Regions from separate parts of the Peribacillus sp. SRI_006 genome, predicted to be linked through region 3. Evidence: riboswitches for the same ligand, from Rfam matches in the RefSeq annotation. Region 3 holds a riboswitch; each other region holds the start of a gene.
What was found. Region 3 has a riboswitch for S-adenosylmethionine ahead of metK (methionine adenosyltransferase). Riboswitches for the same ligand answer to the same signal wherever they lie in the genome.
Positions count from the first base shown of each region.

Region 1 (6,731 bases), on a different contig from region 3:
ATGCCTTTACGGGCCTTGTCATAAAGCCCTTTTGGATCACGCACTTCGCACTCTTCAATCGGACACTTTATGTATACTTCAATAAACTCCCCTTCTTCGAGTAAATCACGTACAATCTGCCGATCTGCCCTGAAAGGTGATATGAAAGCGGTCAATACGAACTGCCCACTGTCCACGAATAACTTGGAAACCTCACCGATCCGCCTAATATTCTCGGTTCTATCTTCTTCAGAAAAACCTAAATCTTTATTTAAGCCATGACGGATATTATCACCATCCAAAACATAACTTCGAATATTCCGATTGTATAATTCTTTAGCGACCGCGTTTGCAATCGTTGATTTTCCGGAACCCGATAGTCCTGTAAACCATAGAACCGTGCTTTCATGCCCGTTCTGCTTCCGTCGGTGCTCCTTGGTCAATGACGTCTCATGCCATGTGACATTCGTACTTTTACTCATTTGATAATCCCCCTCTTCATGTGACCCTTCCATTTATGTCCAATCAGTTATAAACTTCATTTTTTTTTAGACCTTCTATCAACACCTCGATGACTTCCTTACGGCTAAAGGTAGCTGGAGGAATTTCTCCATTACGCAACATTTCCCTTACCTTCGTTCCAGACAGGATGACATGGTCTTCCTTGCCATGCGGACAAGTTTTAGCGGAAGCCATATTGCCACATGCTTTACAGTAAAAACTATGTTCAAAGAATAATAGCGTGATTCCTAACTCATCTGCGTTAAAGTTCCCGAAGATTTTTTGGGCATCGTATGTGCCATAATAATCGCCCACACCCGCATGATCACGTCCGACGATAAAATGGGTGCAACCATAATTTTTACGGACCATCGCATGGAAAATGGCTTCTCTAGGTCCTGCATAACGCATGGCAGCAGGGAAAACTGCAAGGGAGACGCGATCCTTCGGATAATATTTGTCAAGCAGAACTTTATAGCTTTCCATTCTTACATCTGCCGGAATGTCATCTGATTTAGTGGCACCGACGAGAGGATTTAAGAATAAACCGTCGACGATCTCCAATGCTGTCTTTTGAATATATTCATGTGCACGGTGAACAGGGTTCCTCGTTTGGAAACCGACAACCGTTTCCCATCCTTTTTCAGCGAAAGCCTTCCTTGTCTCGACTGGGTCCAAATAATGAGCTTGAAATAGCGGACGCTCTATTCTCTTGATCAACTTTATTTCCCCGCCGACATATACATCCCCGCGGTTATATAAGTTTTTTACTCCAGGATGCTTCTCATCAGCTGTTTGATATACCAATGTCGCTTCCAATTGCTTATCTGGAGTGTAAATATCAGAAACGGAGAGAACCCCGTATGTTTCACCATCATGGGTTAATGTTACTTCTTCACCTATAGTAAGGCTTCCTGCAGTTTCTTCGGTCAAAGGCAGCGTAATCGGGATGCTCCATACATGTCCGCTGCTTAGCCTCATATCCTTTACCACTGTCTCATAGTCACTTTTTGTAAAGAATCCTTTAATCGGGCTGTAGGCACCCGTCCCTATCAATTCAAGATCGCTTAAAGCAATTTCATCGATTTCGATTGACTTCGTTATTTTACTAAAATCATATTTTGGTTCCCAAAGATCGATTAATGTTCCTCCGTGCGGTAAACTGATTGTCATGCTAATTTCCCCCTATGGTTTCTATTTATTTATGCCTATAATTTCTATTTATTTAAGATAAATGCAATCCGCATTCCGTTTTTTGAGCCCCTTGCCAACGGCCTGAGCGTAAATCATCTGCATTGAAGGCAGGTGCAGTACACGTTTTACATCCAATACTCGGATATCCATTATCATGCAGGACATTATATGGAAGTCCATTTTTGTGGGCATAGCGCCAAACATCTTTCCATGTCCAATGTATGAGCGGGCATATTTTAACTGATTTGAACTTATTATCCTTATTGATATACTCGGTCTTAGCTCTTGTTTCGGATTGCTCCCTCCGCAGTCCCGAAAGCCAGGCTGTTGCCGATGAAAGCACATCTGTAAGCGGAACAATTTTACGGATGTTACAGCACTTATTGGAATCACTAAGCCATAATTCATCGCCATATTCCGCCGCTTGTTCCTCAAGCGTCAAGTCAGGTTTCTTCATTTCGATCAAAAGCTTCGGATATCGCTTCTTCACTTCCTCGATCAATTGGTAAGTTTCCTCAAAATGAACATCTGTATCTAGGAAAACTATTTTTGCCGAAGGATTGACCTTCGCCAATAAATCCGTAAGCACGATGCCTTCAATACCAAAACTGCAAGCATAAATCAGTTTGTCTCCATAATGGTCATTCGCCCATTGCAGTACTTCCAAAGCACCTTTTGTCTCAGTGTCTTGAGGAAATACAGGGAAGTCCCCTGTATTGAAATTTTCATAGTTTATTAATGCAGCCAACTTTGTAGCCCCCTCTAAAAACTTGCTGTATCAGGTTAGAGTAACTGTTGATCAATTCCCGTTGTAATCTTCCCCGGGTTATTTGAATCTAGGAAAAAGAGACGAATCTAACCAATACTCTCTTTATATCAGTTAAACCCGCCTCTAGTTTTTCTAGTCAGCAGATACCTTATTTAATTCTTAGTTTTTCATTTCTCTCCATTTGAATGATTTTACCATCCTGGACAATAAGTGTAATGGATCCATATTTCATTGAATTAAGCATTTCTTGAAGTCGTTCAAAAATTTCTTCAAGCTGATTCTCTTTATTCAAACCAGTTCCTCCTTTAAGAAAACCCGCGAATATTTTATTTTAAATTTTTTAGATTTATATAATTCCATACAACCTTACATTGTTATGGTCTGCCTAAAATTTTCACAAAAAACAAAAATCTTTCCATGATGGAAAGATCGCAAGGTAAATATCTTTACCTTATCTTCCAAAATGATCAACATTTTGTTGGAGTTAGCACCTTGCATCCATCATGCAGGTTGCCGGACTTCAAAGGGCCAATTCCCTCCGTCGCTCTGGATAAGTTTTATTATTTTAAATATTAACATATATTTAATCCTTGTCAATGGAGTTTTCTTATAAAATAACTTGGTTTAATATTATGGATGAACTGTTATTTTTATACACACTATTCAATTTATGATTTTATGTTCATATAAATACGAAAATAGACTCGTCTTTTTAGATAAAATCTCCAAAAAAATGAGTCTATTTTCATTAATAGGCCTATTATTGACGCGTGTTATTCTAAAAAAATTTCTAAGGTTCCAGTCTTTTTATAGAAGGAATTAATTTATTGAAGTCATTAATTTCTTAACTGTATCGCTTCTACAAATTCTTGAACCTGACTCTGGACGCGATCAATTAAATGCAAATCATTGATCGGATTTTCTGGATTCTGTTTATCTATTTCCTTATCAACAAAATAAATCCCCTGCAGCGGCTCGCCTTTTAATATTGAAATTAATGGTTTAAGCGCATAGTCAATCGCCAATAGATGCCTGTTACTTCCACCAATCATGATTGGCAACACCGGCTTACCCTTAAGAGCACCTTCTGGCAGCAAATCAATCAATGCTTTCAATACACCTGTATAAGAAGCCTTATAAACCGGTGAACCTATAATGACTCCTCTGGCTGCTTGAATTCGCTCTGAAAGCTTTGAGATATCCTCGCTATTATATTTCCCTTGGAATAAATCATCTGCTGAGAAATCCGTAATCGAGAAATAAGCTGTAGTAAATCCTGCATTTTCGACTAATGATTGAATATGTTTTAGTGAAATGTCCGTTCTTGATGGAATAGCCGGACTTCCTGATAAAATTACGATATCGCTCATTTGATACCCTCCAATGTTACAAGATTTCCAGATATAATTTTCTTAAAGCATTTCGTGAAGTATACATTTATCGTAATTGTCTGAAAAATATAAGTCAAATCTTACACTCTGGACTTCTACTCTTAATGAAAAAAGAAACGGTCATATTTACGGCTTGATGCTCATGCCCTTAAATATGACCGTTTCATTATGTATGATTTTGTTTCCCATGAATACCATATACCAAAAGTTGAGCAATGCTCTTAATTCGTTCAGAAGTAAAATATGGCTCCTTTTTTTGTTGATGGATCTCATAATGTGTAGATAAAGCCAATGTGAAAGAAATGATTCCTACATTAAATAAAATAATATCAGAGATATATTGTATCTCTCCGCTATCTATTCTCTTCTGTATTTCAATATGCCTGGCATTTGGCTTGAAAATCTGATCTACATATTGCTTTGAAATATCTTGATCGAATTGTGTTTCCCTAAATAATATCGAAAACTGTTCTTTATTTTCAAGAATTTTTTTTATCATGGTAGTAACATGATTCTCCACTAGATCATCCGTGGATAGATGGCTAGTCCCATCTTCAGATTCCTCTTTTTCATTAGGGGTAATTGTAGCCAAAAGCAAATCTTTTTTGCTGTCAAAGTATTTGTAAATAGTAGCTTCGGAAACATTGCATGCAGAGGCAATTTCATTCGTTCTTGTCATGTCAAAACCTTTAGTGGCAAAAAGAGTCCGGGCTACATTTATGATTCGTTCTTTGGTTTGCTGCCCTTTTTTCAAAAATATCAACCTTCTTTTATAAAGATAAGACCGGTTTCACCCATCTATTTCCCATGATATATCGCTGGTATCAATCGGTCAATATTACCTTTGATCTATTAGAATTCAATATTCCCATATATCATAAATAGAAAACATCATCTGGTTGGGACGATGTTTTCTATTTATGAAAATCACTTAAAAGATGCATAGCCATCATCGACCATGACTACACTTCCATTGATCGCATAAAGACATGGGAATCATCGATAAATTGAATGCAAGTCAAATGCGCGGTGAATTGATTAAGCCAGAAGCCATTGCAAATGCCGTCTATCTATTATCGTTAGAGGAAGCGGATAACCTTGTATGATAGGAGTGCCGACCCCGCCCGGCGCAATGCCCACAACACGTATGCCATGAGCACCCAATTCCAAAGCTGCTGTCTGTGTCATCATTCTTACAGCGCCTTTAGTCGCCTGATAGGCAAAAGTCCCATGGGAAGCTAAGTAGCCAAACACGGAAGCGGTATTTATAATGACTCCCTTGTTACCCAGTTCCTTCATTTTCCGTCCTGCTGCCATGATTCCAATGGCCACTCCGTACTGGTTCACCCCAATCGTTTTGTAGTAACCTTCCATATCTTGGTCTAGGATCATACCGTCCGCACCAATGCCGGCATTATTAAACATGATATCGAGCCTTCCGTATGTTTCCACTGCTTTATTGATTAACGATTCAACATCTTCCTACTTAGAAACATCCGTTTTAACATAAATCGCCACTCCACCATTAGCTGTTATCTGATCAACGGTTTCCCGACCCATTTCTTCATTAAAATCCGCAACAAACCTTGTCCCCTTTTGCTGCAAATTTCAGGCATGTGGCTCGGCATAAACCGCTTGCTCCCCCTGTGATAACTGCAACTCTTGCTGTCATATACATTCCCCTTCCAAATAAGTAAGTAAACACTTACTTTTTATTATAAAAGTAAAGAATAGTAAATTCAAGCAATATGTATTTTTATAGAGTTTTGAGCTTTCAAAAGTAAAGCTGTCCTATTAATAGGACAGCTTCATTTGTTTAGCAGGTTTTCAATTCGGCCTTACTTACGGATGTCTTCACCATTTCAATGAAAAGTTGAAGGAAGCGATCATCACCTGTCAATTCTGGATGAAATGCACTTACGAGGACATGGTCTTGTCTCGCAGCCACTACATTCTCTTCATAAACAGCCAATACTTCTACACCTTCTCCAACTTCATCAGCAAATGGCGCCCGGATGAATACTGCCTTATATGGGGCTTCCATTCCTTTGATGGATAGGTCAGCCTCGAAACTTTCCCGTTGACGTCCAAATCCGTTCCTTTTCACGGAAATGTCCATTAGTCCGAGATAGGCCACCTCATCGCCAGTCAATTCATTTGCCGCCAATACCATCCCAGCACATGTACCGAAAATTGGTTTTTTATCTTCGAAGAAAGTTTTGATCGGTTCCATAAATCCATAACGATCCATTAGCTTCCTCATCGTCGTGCTTTCTCCGCCTGGAATGATCAAGCCATCGATTTCCCGCAACTGTTCCGGTTTTTTTACTATAATCGCTTGTTCGCCGGCAGCTTTGATTTGGTTCAAGTGTTCTTCAACCGCTCCCTGTAATCCCAAAACACCGATCGTTATCATATTACCATCCACGTTCCTGCATCCGTTCTGCCGGAGCTAGTTTGGAAATATCAATGCCCTTCATTGCACTGCCCAATTCTTTTGACAACTTGCCAATCAATTCATAATCGGTGAAATATGTAGTCGCTTGAACGATTGCGGATGCGAATTTTTCTGGAGTTTCAGATTTAAAAATACCAGACCCAACGAAAACGCCATCTGCTCCCAATTCCATCATCAATGCAGCATCTGCTGGAGTGGCAATTCCGCCCGCTGCAAAGTTAACTACAGGCAATTTACCTGTGCGTTTGATTTCTCTTAAAATTTCAAATGGGGCTCCAAGATTTTTTGCCTCTGTCATTAATTCATCATCACTCATGATGCTAACTTTGCGAATTTGTGACTGTACCTTTCTCATATGACGCACAGCTTCCACAATATTACCTGTTCCTGGTTCTCCTTTTGTACGAAGCATGGATGCTCCTTCACCAATACGGCGCGC
Region 1 is NZ_JBYCZT010000014.1:128,871-135,601, reverse strand. It holds gene cysC (adenylyl-sulfate kinase) at 1-461, opposite strand, end outside; gene sat (sulfate adenylyltransferase) at 505-1,653, opposite strand; gene AC2YHV_RS20460 (phosphoadenylyl-sulfate reductase) at 1,706-2,422, opposite strand; gene AC2YHV_RS20455 (YezD family protein) at 2,592-2,735, opposite strand; SAM riboswitch class I at 2,892-3,000, opposite strand; gene ssuE (NADPH-dependent FMN reductase) at 3,280-3,813, opposite strand; gene AC2YHV_RS20445 (TetR/AcrR family transcriptional regulator) at 4,001-4,588, opposite strand; partial or broken gene AC2YHV_RS20440 (SDR family NAD(P)-dependent oxidoreductase) at 4,873-5,506, opposite strand; gene pdxT (pyridoxal 5'-phosphate synthase glutaminase subunit PdxT) at 5,651-6,250, opposite strand; gene pdxS (pyridoxal 5'-phosphate synthase lyase subunit PdxS) at 6,252-6,731, opposite strand, start outside.
Region 1: linked by a shared signal. The riboswitch ahead of AC2YHV_RS20455 (YezD family protein) and the one ahead of metK (methionine adenosyltransferase) in region 3 are both predicted to bind S-adenosylmethionine.

Region 2 (6,731 bases), on a different contig from region 3:
TATCAGAGTAGCATCCTGGTAAGGAGGGGGTTAGTTAAATATGTTTGGTCTCTCTGATATCATTAAATTTCTATTTTCCTTTTTTTTGATCATGCCGATCGTTACGCTGATACATTTGAGCGGGCATATTTTCTTTGTTACGCTCTTTGGGGGATCAGAAAAGAAAATCTTGATCGGTTGTGGCAATAAACTTTTCGCCTTTCGGAACATAGAGGTGAGGAAATATTATTTTTGGAATGGGACTTGCGAGTTCAAGGGATTGAAACATGATAATCGATTGACGAATACGCTGATATATTTAGGGGGGGCTATCTTTAATTTAGTCAGCATGCTGATCATATATAGCTTAGTGTATCAGAATATCCTGGACAGCTCGGTGATCTGGTATCAATTCATCTATTTTTCTTTCTACGTTATGTTTTTCTCCTTGTTTCCGATGTATTTCTCGGACGGATCGCCCAGTGATGGGAAGGCTGCGGAATTGGCCTTGAGGAACAAGCTGGAAGATAGGGTGACGGATGATATATTCGTGAAGAAAATGGAGGATGATGATAGCTGCAAGTAAAAAGGGAACGTCCAGATGGCCGTTCTTTTTTTTGTTTGCTTTCAGTTTTAGGGTTTATCATAAGGCTAGAATCTAGCCTTATGATGAATGTTTATCTAACGGTCTAGGAATTTATGGACTGTACTATTTTACTGCTTGATGATGAACTTGAAAGGACCAGAACAATGACCATGGCAATGGCAACCCCTGTTGCACCGATCCAGGTTATGGAAGCAAGGGATGCTTGTTCTACAACGACACCGCCAATTCCAGCACCGGCGGCCATGGCCAATTGCATCATTGACTGATTCAGTCCGAGCATGACGCCTGATGATTCAGGCTCTAGGGTCGCTAAATGATATTGCTGTGTCGGCCCTGATGACCATGCTGCGAACGACCATAATGTGAGGATTATCAAAACGGCCATCAATGAATTCGTAACGATGGATAACATGATGATCATCACAATATGCAGCGCCATACCGCCAATTAGTGTAAATGATACACCCCATCGATCCGTACTATATCCGCCAAACTTTGATCCGATCAAGCTTGCGATACCGAATATAAGCAAGGCCGTGCTAAGTAGAGAGTCACTTATCCCTGATACGGATAGCAGGTAAGGGGATAGATAGGTATAAGCTATCGAGTATCCGCCAAGCCAGAAGAAGGTTATCGATAATCCAAGGGCAACTTTCCTTTTTTTAAGAAGGGCCAGCTGCTGGAGAAGTGGTACTGGTTTATCCCCTTTGGTAGCAGGAATGGTAAAGAATAAAACGACCATGGCAATCAGGCCGAATAGGGCGATTCCGCCAAAGACGGATTTCCAGCCGAATGCATCCGTCATGATTCTTCCGAGGGGTACGCCAATGATAAGGGAAGCTGTAAACCCCATGACAACTGTCGCAATAGAACTTGCTTGTTTATCTGGCGGAGCAAGCTTAGCGGCAATATTCAGAGCGGTGACTACAACCAATCCTGCACCAAGTGCCATGATTATGCGTGCAAATAGAAACGGTCCAAAGCCTGGTAATAGAAAGGCAAGCAGGTTGGACACTATGAATAGTCCAAGGGAATACAACATTAATTTTCGTCTGTCTAAACTTGCTGTCAAAGCCATTAGAATGGGTGTACCGATTGCATAGACAAGGGAGAAAATTGTAATGAGCTGTCCTGCGGCAGCAAGGGTAACTCCAAGAGAATCCGCAATCTTATCCAAAATCCCGGATATGATGAATTCGGATGTTCCTACTAAAAAACTGATTATCGCCAACATATAAATTTTCCATGTATTAAGCAAAATAGATTCACTCCTCATTAATGATTATCAATTTTATATAAAGACATATCGGAATATGTTAATATGTATGGATAAAAAATAAACATATCGCGAAATGTCGAACTGTTAGGGGGGGGAAATGAACCCAACCCTCTAAGGTACGGATCAGGTTCATTTTCATACTTCTTCTTTCAAGAAATCAGTAATTTTTGAGATTGCATCTTCATCTCGTTTGTAATACGTAAACTTTCCTATCCGCTCCGTTTTAATCAATCCTGCTCTAAGAAGCATCGAGAGGTATTGAGAGGCCGTGGACTGGGTCATGTTTAATTTTTCCGTAATCTGACTTACGCAAACGCCGGTTTCCTTCATGTCTATTCCCTCATGAGGGGTGAAGTGGAGTTCAGGCGCCTTGAGCCATTGTAAGATTTGCAACCTGGATTCATTGGATAATGCTTTAAATATCTCGATTGTTTTCATACATTTCATTATATCGAGAATTATCGATATGTCAAATGGTTTTAACATTCATCGTTAATTTCATAAATCAAAACTTGATACCGTTATTCAAAAGAGCCATTAAAGGAATGGAAATGTATTATTGCAAGGACCTAATCGGATCCCTAATAAGTGCTGCCGATTAGGTTGTTCGAATCCTGTAAATAAGTTTTAAAGTCTCCGTAAAATAATCATTCCCATACTTCTTTCGCTACATCAACGACGAATTTCAGTTTTTCCCATTGCTGTGCTTCGGTTAGCTTGTTGCCGTGATGGGTGGAGGCGAAGCCGCATTGAGGGCTTAAGCATAATTGTTCGAGCGGAACGAAGTGCGATGCTTCTTTAATGCGTGCCTTAACAGCTTCCTTGTCCTCGATTTCTCCATTTTTTGAAGTGACGGCACCCAGTACGACCCGTGCACCGCCATTTGGAATGTATTCCAATGGTTTGAAATCCCCTGAGCGTTGATCATCATATTCCAAGAAGAATCCATCCACTTTTTCTTTTGCCAATAAAGTTGGGGCGATACGGGCATAGCTTCCTTCAAACGCCCATGTCGACTGGTAGTTTCCGCGACATAGATGGGTAGTGACGATAAGGTCTTCTGGTTTGCCTTCCAATGCTCCGTTAATGACCCGAAGTGCAAGATCAATTAATTGTTCCCTCGTATATTTTCCATCTTTGAACTGGAAATCCGGAGCTGAAAGTCTGGCAATATATACATCATCCAATTGAAGATAACGCACACCTGCTTCATAAAAGGCTTTCAAAGCATGCTGATAGGCGTTGATGATATCATTTGCATAGTCTTCGATATCAGGGTAGACGTCTTCATTATGAATGCCTGCAGCAAATAATTGATTCGGACTGGGGATTGTTTGCTTGGCAACGGCACGTCCGTTCACGATTTTGTTCAATTCAATGAAATCACGAATGAAGGGATGTTCAGGGTTGAATGAAACCTTCCCGGTATTGCGAACATTATATCTCTCTGTTTCGACACCATCGAATGTGAGGCCTTTTTCAGTTACATATCCCTCGATGCCATTTAAATGTTCGAGGAAGTCAAAGTGCCACCATGTTCGTCTGAATTCACCGTCCGTAACGGCCTCTAAACCAACTTCGATTTGTTTATCGACGATCCGATTGATTTCTTCAGTTTCAATTTCACGAAGCCTCTCAGCTGAAATGGTACCTTCCTTAAAGTCCTTCCTGGCAATATGTAAACGTTCCGGTCTTAATAAACTTCCGACGTGGTCCGCCCTGAATGGTGCTTTCGTTAATGTGATTGACATGTTGATTCCTTCTTTCCTTTTAAAAATATAGGCTCTTTTCGTAAAGATTGTTGTTTTTAAACGAAACGATTTAAGGTTGATTGGAGCGGAAGTGCGAGACTCCTGCGGGAGCAGCGGGACAGGTGAGACCCCACAGGCGTTTACGCCGAGGAGGCTCACCGCCCGCCCCGCGGAAAGCGAGCATCTTGAGGGGAAATCAACCACAACCCACTACCTGGTAAATAGCAACAAAGTATGTGAAAACAGCCAAAATAAAAAACCTCTTCTTAAAAATAAGAAGAGGTGTTGGCAACAAAGCTATATACTCTTCTTATCTTCAAGTTTTTACACTTCTGGAATTAGCACAGTACAAGATCAGTCTGTTGCTGAGGCATCAAAGGGCCAGTCCCTCCACCTCTCTGGATAAGAGTTGTCTATTAAATTAACTTTGACTATACAGGTAGTTTTTACGAAGGTCAAGGGGTAGAGCTGGAATATTTCGAATATACCGTTTATTAATCCGGGCTGGAATGTTAACGGCATCAGGGAATCCGGCATATGCTTTGAGTGGGGAGGGAATGCAAGGATGAGTCCATTCAAAAATGGCATACCGATTACGGTAACTGAAGCCATGATAGAGAGAATCATAAAAATGAAATCATCTGATCAGGATATTAAAGTCGAAATTACGCCAAAGCATATTGTGCTTTCCGGAACGATGGAAGTGAAAAAAATGATGTTTAAGAAAAACGTGGCTTTCCGGATTACATTAAAACCGATTCATGTGGAAAAAAGAACGATTTCATTTGAATTAGTCGAAATGGAACCAATTGACAGGGATTTCATCAACAAAAGGATATTTAACAGACCGCCATTTTTTGAATATGAAAAAAGAACGATCAAAATGAATGTTAATGCTTGGAGCATCGTGAGAAAAATTCCAATTGGCACAATTAAATCGTATGAACTCGTCGAAGGTGCATTGAAAATGAAACTCTCTTTATGATTCAAGGGGATATTTTACATATATCCTTTGCCGCAATCTATAAAGGGTGTGAAAGGTATGATAGTGTTAAGGTTACATGGTTCATGAAAAAATGTGTTTGATAAATCAAGTTCTTTAAAATATACTAAATGACTTGAAGTTTTGAGTTTTTCTGGGAATGAGGAGGATGATGATGGATCAGAAGATTTTGCCTGCTTCAGCAAGCATGAAGGATTTTGAAAGATTTCTAGAAAGTTCCTATGAAATAGGTGTGTTTCTTGATTTGCATATCTCACAATTGAAAAATGTAAGTATGATGGCAAAGCAGCATAATAAGAAAATGATTTATCATGTCGATTTGATCCATGGCATAAGAAGTGATGAGTACGCGACAGAATTCATTTGTCAGGAATATAACCCCTATGGGCTGATTTCGACTAAATCAAGCGTTATATTGAAGGCGAAGCAAAAGGGGGTCATTGCCATCCAGCGAATCTTTTTAATAGACTCACATGCGCTTGAGAAAAGTTATAAGCTGGTGCAGAAAACCAAGCCGGATTATATCGAAGTATTGCCGGGCGCCATGCCATGGATGATAAAAGAAGTGAAGGAACGATTGCAGACACCGATTTTTGCAGGCGGCCTCATACGTACTTCGGATGAAGTCCTGAATGCCCTTGATGCCGGAGCCTCGTCAATCACCACTTCAAAAACTGAATTATGGGATATCGTCTAATAGGGAAAAATTGAAAAAAATTACAGAATAATAGATTAATTTTTCACAAAATATTGACAGCGTTTTCATAACCTAGTATATTTTACAGTACAAGTTAATATATGTGACGGAGACTAGGAGATTCACAACAGATCTATTCATAATTTTTTTTATGAAGATGGTTCTGCTGTGGATCTCCTTTTATTTGTTGGCAAGGTTTAAAAAATTATCAGGGGAGGGGTTTTATCATGACTCCATTTTGGGGAGAAGTGTTAGGCACGATGATTTTAGTTTTATTCGGAGCAGGTATTGGGGCAGGTTCATCCTTAAAGGGTTCTTATGCAAAAGATGCCGGCTGGATCGTTATCACGATTGCGTGGGGATTGGCGGTTACCATGGGTGTTTTTGCAGTGGGTTCCATAAGCGGGGCGCATTTAAACCCGGCGGTCACAGTAGGTTTTGCCATTATTGGAGAATTTCCATGGAGTGATGTGCCCGGTTACATCGTTGCCCAGATGATTGGCGCGATACTCGGCGCAACTCTAGTATTCCTGCACTATTTGCCACACTGGAAAGCTACGGATGATCCAGGGGCGAAGCTTGGTGTATTCGCGACTTCACCTGCAATCCCGCACACATTTTCAAATCTATTAAGTGAGATGATTGGAACTTTCATCCTTATTCTTGGTCTATTATTTATAGGGGCCAATAATTTTACAGAGGGTCTAAACCCATTCGCAGTCGGGTTATTGATTGTCGTGATCGGGATGTCGCTTGGGGGAACAACAGGATACGCCATTAACCCGGCCCGCGACCTGGGGCCGCGCATCGCTCACTTTTTGCTGCCGATACCTGGTAAAGGAAATTCCAACTGGGGCTATTCATGGATTCCGGTCATTGGACCGATTGTAGGGGGTTCACTTGGTGCCGTTTGTTATAAAGCATTCTTCATGGGGGAAATAACGGCAGGATTTTGGTCTGTTATGGGTGCAAGCCTGGTACTATTGATAGTAGCCTATGCTTTTGGTAAAAAACAGTCACATGAATTGGATAGCAGAAATATCGCTAGTTAATTAAAAGGAGGGGCATACACAATGGAAAAATACATTTTATCATTAGATCAAGGAACAACAAGTTCGAGGGCGATTTTATTTAATGAAAAGGGGGAAATCGTCCATTCCTCCCAAAAGGAATTCACACAGCATTTCCCTAAACCAGGCTGGGTCGAGCATAACGCCAATGAGATTTGGGGGTCGATCCTGGCGGTGATCGCCGGTGTACTATCTGAATCCAGTGTAAAGCCAGAGCAAATTGCCGGTATCGGGATCACCAACCAGCGTGAAACGGCAGTCGTTTGGGATAAGGAAACAGGTACGCCTGTCTATAATGCGATTGTATGGCAGTCCAGGCAAACAAGTGGAATCTGTGATGAGTTG
Region 2 is NZ_JBYCZT010000006.1:18,833-25,563, reverse strand. It holds gene AC2YHV_RS09760 (hypothetical protein) at 41-565, shown strand; gene AC2YHV_RS09755 (MFS transporter) at 669-1,844, opposite strand; gene AC2YHV_RS09750 (ArsR/SmtB family transcription factor) at 2,001-2,303, opposite strand; gene AC2YHV_RS09745 (5-methyltetrahydropteroyltriglutamate--homocysteine S-methyltransferase) at 2,513-3,616, opposite strand; SAM riboswitch class I at 3,924-4,025, opposite strand; gene AC2YHV_RS09740 (hypothetical protein) at 4,182-4,601, shown strand; gene AC2YHV_RS09735 (glycerol-3-phosphate responsive antiterminator) at 4,768-5,316, shown strand; gene AC2YHV_RS09730 (MIP/aquaporin family protein) at 5,544-6,368, shown strand; gene glpK (glycerol kinase GlpK) at 6,390-6,731, shown strand, end outside.
Region 2: linked by a shared signal. The riboswitch ahead of AC2YHV_RS09745 (5-methyltetrahydropteroyltriglutamate--homocysteine S-methyltransferase) and the one ahead of metK (methionine adenosyltransferase) in region 3 are both predicted to bind S-adenosylmethionine.

Region 3 (6,731 bases):
ATGGCCTGCCTCAGGAAGATTACGGCATGATGATGGAAACAGCCCGTGAAGTCGCCAAACTCGATGTGCAGGGGATAAAGATCCATTTACTTCATCTATTAAAAGGGACACCGATGGTCAAACAATATGAAAAAGGCCTGCTCGAGTTTCTTGACCGTGACGATTATGTCAGCCTTGTATGTGACCAGCTGGAAATAATCCCTCCAGAAATGATCGTTCACCGCATTACTGGTGACGGTCCGATCGATTTGATGATCGGTCCCATGTGGAGCGTCAATAAATGGGATGTCCTGAATGCCATTGACGCCGAACTGAAACGCCGCAACAGCTGGCAGGGGAAAAATCATCACATGGAGGTACAATCATGAAGCTAGATCGAATTTTGCCTTTCGCCAGGATTCTGCTGGAAAAAGCGGTCCGCCCCGGGGATATAACGATAGATGGCACGATGGGCAACGGCTTTGATACAGTCTTTCTTGCAGGACTTACAGGTAAAGACGGACATGTCTATAGTTTTGATATTCAAAAAGAAGCGATCGAAACCACAACGGCAAAACTGAACGCCGAGAATCTACAAGAGCACTGCACCCTCATTCACGATGGGCATGAACATGTAAGCAAATATATCAGGAAAGAACATTCCGGAAAGGTCACAGGCGCCATCTTCAACCTGGGCTACCTACCTGGCGGAGACAAATCAATCATCACCCAAGCCGAGACGACGATATCAGCCATTGAACAGCTGTTCGAACTGCTTGCGCCTGAAGGCATCATTATCCTCGTCATATACCATGGTCATCCAGGGGGATCGGCAGAACGGGATGCATTGATGGATTATGTAGAGAACTTCCCTCAACAGAAAGCCCATATCCTGAGATACGGGTTCATCAACCAAGCAAACAATCCGCCATTCATTGTCGCGATTGAAAAGAGATGATAAATCTGGCACCGTTCTATAAGAACGGTGTTTTTTCAATCCGAACTCGCAGGCAGCAGAATTACCAATCTTAACTTTTTGAATTTTTCGTCTTTAATGATTATAATGATAGAAAATAGATAAGAGGGTGCAGAAAATGGAACATTTGCCTACTTCATTACTGACGGATATATTGACTGAAAAAATCAAAAGGGATTCAAGCGAGCAATACGGGGATTTTGTCATCTCGCTCAACTCGTTGACAGAAGAACAAAAAACCATGGAGGGCCTCAAACAATTTGACCATCATTTTGATAAGTTCCTGCCACAGCTCGATTTAATGATTTCCACCCAAAACCATGAAGCGATCATGAATATGAAAGCGACGCTTTTGGACCTATTCGCCAATGACTTGACCTTCAAATCCATTTATCTCCTATCCACTGCATTATCCAACAAAAAGGAACTTTCCCATTTGAACCAATTTATGTACCCGGTTACTTTCTGGGCACCGGTCATCAAGTCGAACGAATTGCTTAAAAACGCAGGCTGATCAAAAAAAACTGCCGAAGGCTAACTAACTTCGGCAGTTTTTCATTTATCCTGAAGTATGTACGGAATCAAACGACATACCCTAATATCTTTAAACGGTTTTCAACAAAACTCAGCGCATATTGAAATACATCATCACGCTCCGGTTCATTGAAGATTTCATGATAAAGCTTCGGCCATTCCTTATATTGCTTTTCACTGGCCAAATTATAATTGAACCACTCACGAACCGCCTTCTTGTTCACGATTCGGTCATCTCCGCCCTGCATCACCAAAAGCGGAACATCCTGAAATTCAGGAATCTCTTCAAAAGCATCCTTCATAGCCTGTGCAAGCTCGCGATACCAGCGAACCGAAACCTTTGTGATATATAAGGTATCGTTTCTATCCGATTCACGAATTTCCGCACTTCTCGTCGCCATTTCAGGTGTCAATCCGGAACCCACCCTGAACTGAGGCATAACGATGTTCAAACCATGCGAGAGCATTGTAAGGAACTTCCGCGGCTTCGTCACGAGGCCCAAGCAAGGAGAAGAAAGAATCACCCCCGCAATGTCCCATTCCTCTTCCTGAAGAAGGCGTATCGAAATCAAACCGCCCATGCTGTGTCCAAGTAAAAAGACCGGCAACGAATATTCATAAGCCTCTTCTATCCAGCTTTTCACTTCGTCCAAATACTCATCAAAGGAATCGATATGTCCCCGGTAGGCGCGAGTAGTCATACCCTGCCCAGGAAGGTCGCCCATGACGACATGGTATCCAGCTGAAAGCCACATTTGTGTTATCCACTTATAACGCCCGTGATGTTCCATTGCCCCATGAATGATGACAATGACGCCCTTTGCGTCTCCTTCTGTCTCCCATTTCCACATTCGAAATCCCCCTTTCACTTTTCACTTGTTGTGTACGATCCATGATAGTTGAAATAATATATATAAATTATAACCATATTCGTGATTTTCGACAAAAAAGAAATCTAACAAGTTGTACATTGCTATTATAAATAGCCAAGTGTATTTGCATACGGTATATTAAAATAATACATAAAAACATTCACTTCGGAAAGGAAATGATTGAAAATGATTATTTATCCGTATAAAGGCAAAGAACCTGAAATTGCTGAAAGCGCTTATATTGCTGAAAATGCTGTCGTCACAGGTGATGTCAAAATTGGCGACGAAACATCAATCTGGTTCAATTCCGTCATTCGCGGTGATGTATCCCCAACCATCATCGGAAAAAAAGTAAGTATACAGGATAACAGCATCCTGCACCAAAGCCCAAATAATCCATTGATCATCGAGGATGAAGTAACCATTGGACATCAGGTCATATTACATAGCTGTAAAATCCGCAAAGGAGCTTTAATCGGCATGGGATCGATCGTACTTGATGAAGCCGAAATCGGCGAAGGGGCTTTCATCGGTGCCGGCAGTCTCGTTCCCCAAGGCAAAGTCATTCCACCGAACATGTTGGCATTCGGACGTCCAGCTAAAGTCATCCGCGAAATCAACGAAGAAGATCGTCAGGATATGGAACGCATCGTACGCGAATACGCCGAAAAAGGCCAATACTATAAAACGGCGGAACGGATAAAGTAATGCACGAGCACTTGACTGAAAATTACGAGTATTTGAACGCAACTCACGAGTAAACCGCTGAAACTCACGAGTATTTGCTTCAAATTCACGAGTAAATCGCTCAAACTTACGAGTATTTGCTCCAAATTCACGAGTAAATCGCTCTAGCTCATGAGTATTGCTCCAAACTCACGAGTAAATCGCTCTAACTCACGAGTATGGCCCTTAAAGTTTAATTTCTTTGGGATTTCTTGAATTATTCCCGCAGACGGCTAAGTTAATCCATAAAAAAGGTGCCCCGCAAATAAACGGGACACCTTTTTTTATATGAATTACGCTTGTGCTTTTAATGTTTCTGCTTTGTCCGTGCGTTCCCATGGAAGATCGACATCTGTACGGCCGAAGTGTCCGTATGCAGCTGTTTGTTTGTAAATTGGGCGACGAAGGTCAAGCATTTTGATGATACCAGCTGGACGAAGGTCGAAGTTTGCGCGAACTAGGTCAACAAGGACTTCTTCGCTAACTGTACCAGTTCCGAACGTATCAATGGAGATCGATACAGGCTCTGCCACACCAATTGCGTATGCCAATTGAACTTCCGCTTTGTCGGCAAGGCCGGCTGCCACGATGTTTTTCGCAACGTAACGTGCAGCGTATGCAGCAGAACGGTCAACTTTAGTAGCATCCTTACCAGAGAATGCACCGCCGCCGTGACGAGCGTATCCGCCGTAAGTATCAACGATGATTTTACGTCCAGTAAGACCAGCATCCCCTTGAGGTCCGCCGATTACGAAACGGCCAGTCGGGTTGATGAAGTACTTAGTATCTGCATCGATCAACTCGGCTGGAACGACAGCTTTGATCACATGTTCTTTTAGATCGGCTTGAATTTGTTCAAGCGTAATTTCTGCATCATGCTGTGTAGAGATGACGATTGTATCTACACGTACAGGACGGTTATTCTCATCATATTCCACGGTTACCTGTGTTTTACCATCAGGGCGTAGGTAAGCAAGAGTTTCATCTTTACGAACTTGGGTCAAGCGGAATGAAAGTTTATGCGCCAATGAAATCGGAAGCGGCATAAGCTCTTCTGTTTCATTACAAGCGAATCCGAACATAAGACCTTGGTCCCCTGCACCGATTGCATCGATTTCTTCATCTGACATGTTTCCTTCACGAGCTTCCAATGCTTTATCGACACCAGCTGCGATATCGGCAGACTGCTCATCAATGGAACTCAAAACAGCACAAGTTTCAGCATCGAAACCGTATTTCGCACGTGTGTAGCCAATTCCTTTAACCGTATCACGAACGATACGCGGGATATCCACGTAAGCGGACGTTGTAATTTCACCAGCAACAAGTACAAGACCTGTAGTTACACTAGTTTCACACGCAACACGTGCATTTGCATCCTTAGCTAGGATAGCATCTAAAATGGAATCTGAAATCTGATCACAAATTTTGTCCGGATGGCCCTCTGTAACAGATTCAGAAGTAAATAGACGTTTCTTTGACATCATATTTCCTCCTTGGAAGTTAGTATGTTGTAGGCATAAGCCTGATTTTTACGGAACTCGTTTCCCTCATTAGTTTCAACTATAGACACAGAATTACTTATAAAAAACACAAAAACCTTCCCTGGCAAATGAGGAAAGGTTTAAAATTCTGTCTTCTATCCTTTCACTCTTATCGTTCAAGGGTTTTTTACCTTGCTCAGGTTAGCACCATCACCACTATTCCTTGAAGACCTTCGCTTTATTTTCGGCGATCGATCTTGGAGTCAAGTTCAATATGGCAGGTTGCTGGGTTTCAAAGGGCCTGTCCCTCCACCAACTCGGGATAAGAGAATCCGTACAATTTAAGATATTATCGTATCTGGCTGGAATTTGTCAATGCTTTTCTAAAAAGAACATTTACACCCAGAACGGCGTTCATTTGAAAAAACATGTTGATATAACGTCCTAGAGGGGTTTACAACGCAATATACGAATAGAAATGTTGTAAATTGCCATTAATAATAAAGTATTGAATATCGAAAAGGACGACATCCTGACTTACCCTTTAGACATAGTATTGTTTACTTACTTCCTATTTAAATAAATTTTTCCTAATGAAAGTATATGCGACCATCCTGACTCGGTTCCTGCCGGATTAAAATGATTAATGCGGCCAGCTGAAAATAATCACAAATTAAAAGAAATAGTATAGACTAATTAAATGAATGTGTTATACTAATTATAATCTAAAAACTCAAACAAAGGAAGGTACCTCATATATGAATTCTGTAGATGTTTCTAATGAGTTACACCAATTATTAACAGGAAACAATGTGCAAACTCAACTATCAGTTCCTCAATTGGTCGAAAAAGTACTAAGCAGAAATGAAGGCGTTTTAACATCAACCGGCGCGGTAAAAGCTGAAACTGGCAAATATACCGGTCGTTCACCTAAAGATAAATATATCGTGGAAGAAGCATCAGTTAAAGATAAAATCGATTGGGGCCCAGTGAACCGGCCGATTTCCGAAGATGTGTTCAATAAACTATATAATAAAGTAGTTGACTACCTAAAAGCAAAAGAAGAGATTTTTGTTTTTAAAGGTTTCGCTGGTGCAGACGAATCATCACGTCTTCCCATCCGTGTTGTTAATGAATATGCTTGGCATAACCTTTTCGCCCATACTTTGTTCATCCGTCCAAACGAAGAGGAACTGAGAGGTCACGAAGCTGAATTCACGATCGTTTCTGCACCTAACTTCAAAGCGGACCCAGAAGTGGACGGAACTACATCCGAAACGTTCATCATCGTTTCTTTTGAACGCCGTACGATCCTGATCGGCGGAACGGAATATGCAGGAGAAATGAAAAAATCGATCTTCTCGATCATGAACTACTTACTTCCAGAGGCTGGAATCCTTCCAATGCATTGCTCTGCCAACGTAGGACGTGAAGGGGACGTCGCTTTATTCTTCGGACTGTCCGGTACGGGCAAAACAACTTTATCAGCAGACACTAGCCGTAAATTGATTGGCGATGACGAGCACGGCTGGTCTTCTAACGGCGTATTCAACATCGAAGGCGGCTGCTATGCAAAAACGATCAACCTTTCACGTGAAAAAGAACCGCAAATTTTCGATGCAATCCGTTTTGGTGCTGTATTGGAAAATGTTGTTGTTGATCCGGATACGCGTGAAGCAAACTATGATGACAGTTCATTGACTGAAAACACTCGTGCTGCTTACCAAATGCAAGCAATCGATAACATCGTGAACCCAAGTATTGCAGGACATCCAAATACAATCATTTTCTTAACGGCTGATGCTTCAGGAGTTCTGCCTCCAATCAGCAAGCTTTCCAAAGAACAGGCAATGTTCCACTTCCTAAGCGGATACACTAGTAAATTGGCTGGTACTGAAAGAGGCGTAACTTCACCGGAAGCTACATTCTCCACTTGCTTCGGTTCACCATTCTTACCGCTTCCAGCTACACGCTATGCTGAGATGCTTGGTGATAAAATTGACGAGCACAATGCAAAGGTATACCTTGTCAACACAGGATGGACTGGCGGAGCATACGGAACTGGAAGCCGTATGAAACTTGCTTACACCCGTGCAATGGTACAAGCGGCGCTTGAAGGTGAATTAGCGAACATCGAAACGATCAAAGATGATATCTTCG
Region 3 is NZ_JBYCZT010000010.1:32,887-39,617, reverse strand. It holds gene mnmL (tRNA modification radical SAM protein MnmL/YtqA) at 1-368, shown strand, start outside; gene mnmM (tRNA 5-(aminomethyl)-2-thiouridylate-methyltransferase MnmM) at 365-937, shown strand; gene AC2YHV_RS15615 (hypothetical protein) at 1,074-1,469, shown strand; gene AC2YHV_RS15610 (lysophospholipase) at 1,537-2,340, opposite strand; gene AC2YHV_RS15605 (gamma carbonic anhydrase) at 2,551-3,069, shown strand; gene metK (methionine adenosyltransferase) at 3,381-4,574, opposite strand; SAM riboswitch class I at 4,738-4,900, opposite strand; gene pckA (phosphoenolpyruvate carboxykinase (ATP)) at 5,330-6,731, shown strand, end outside.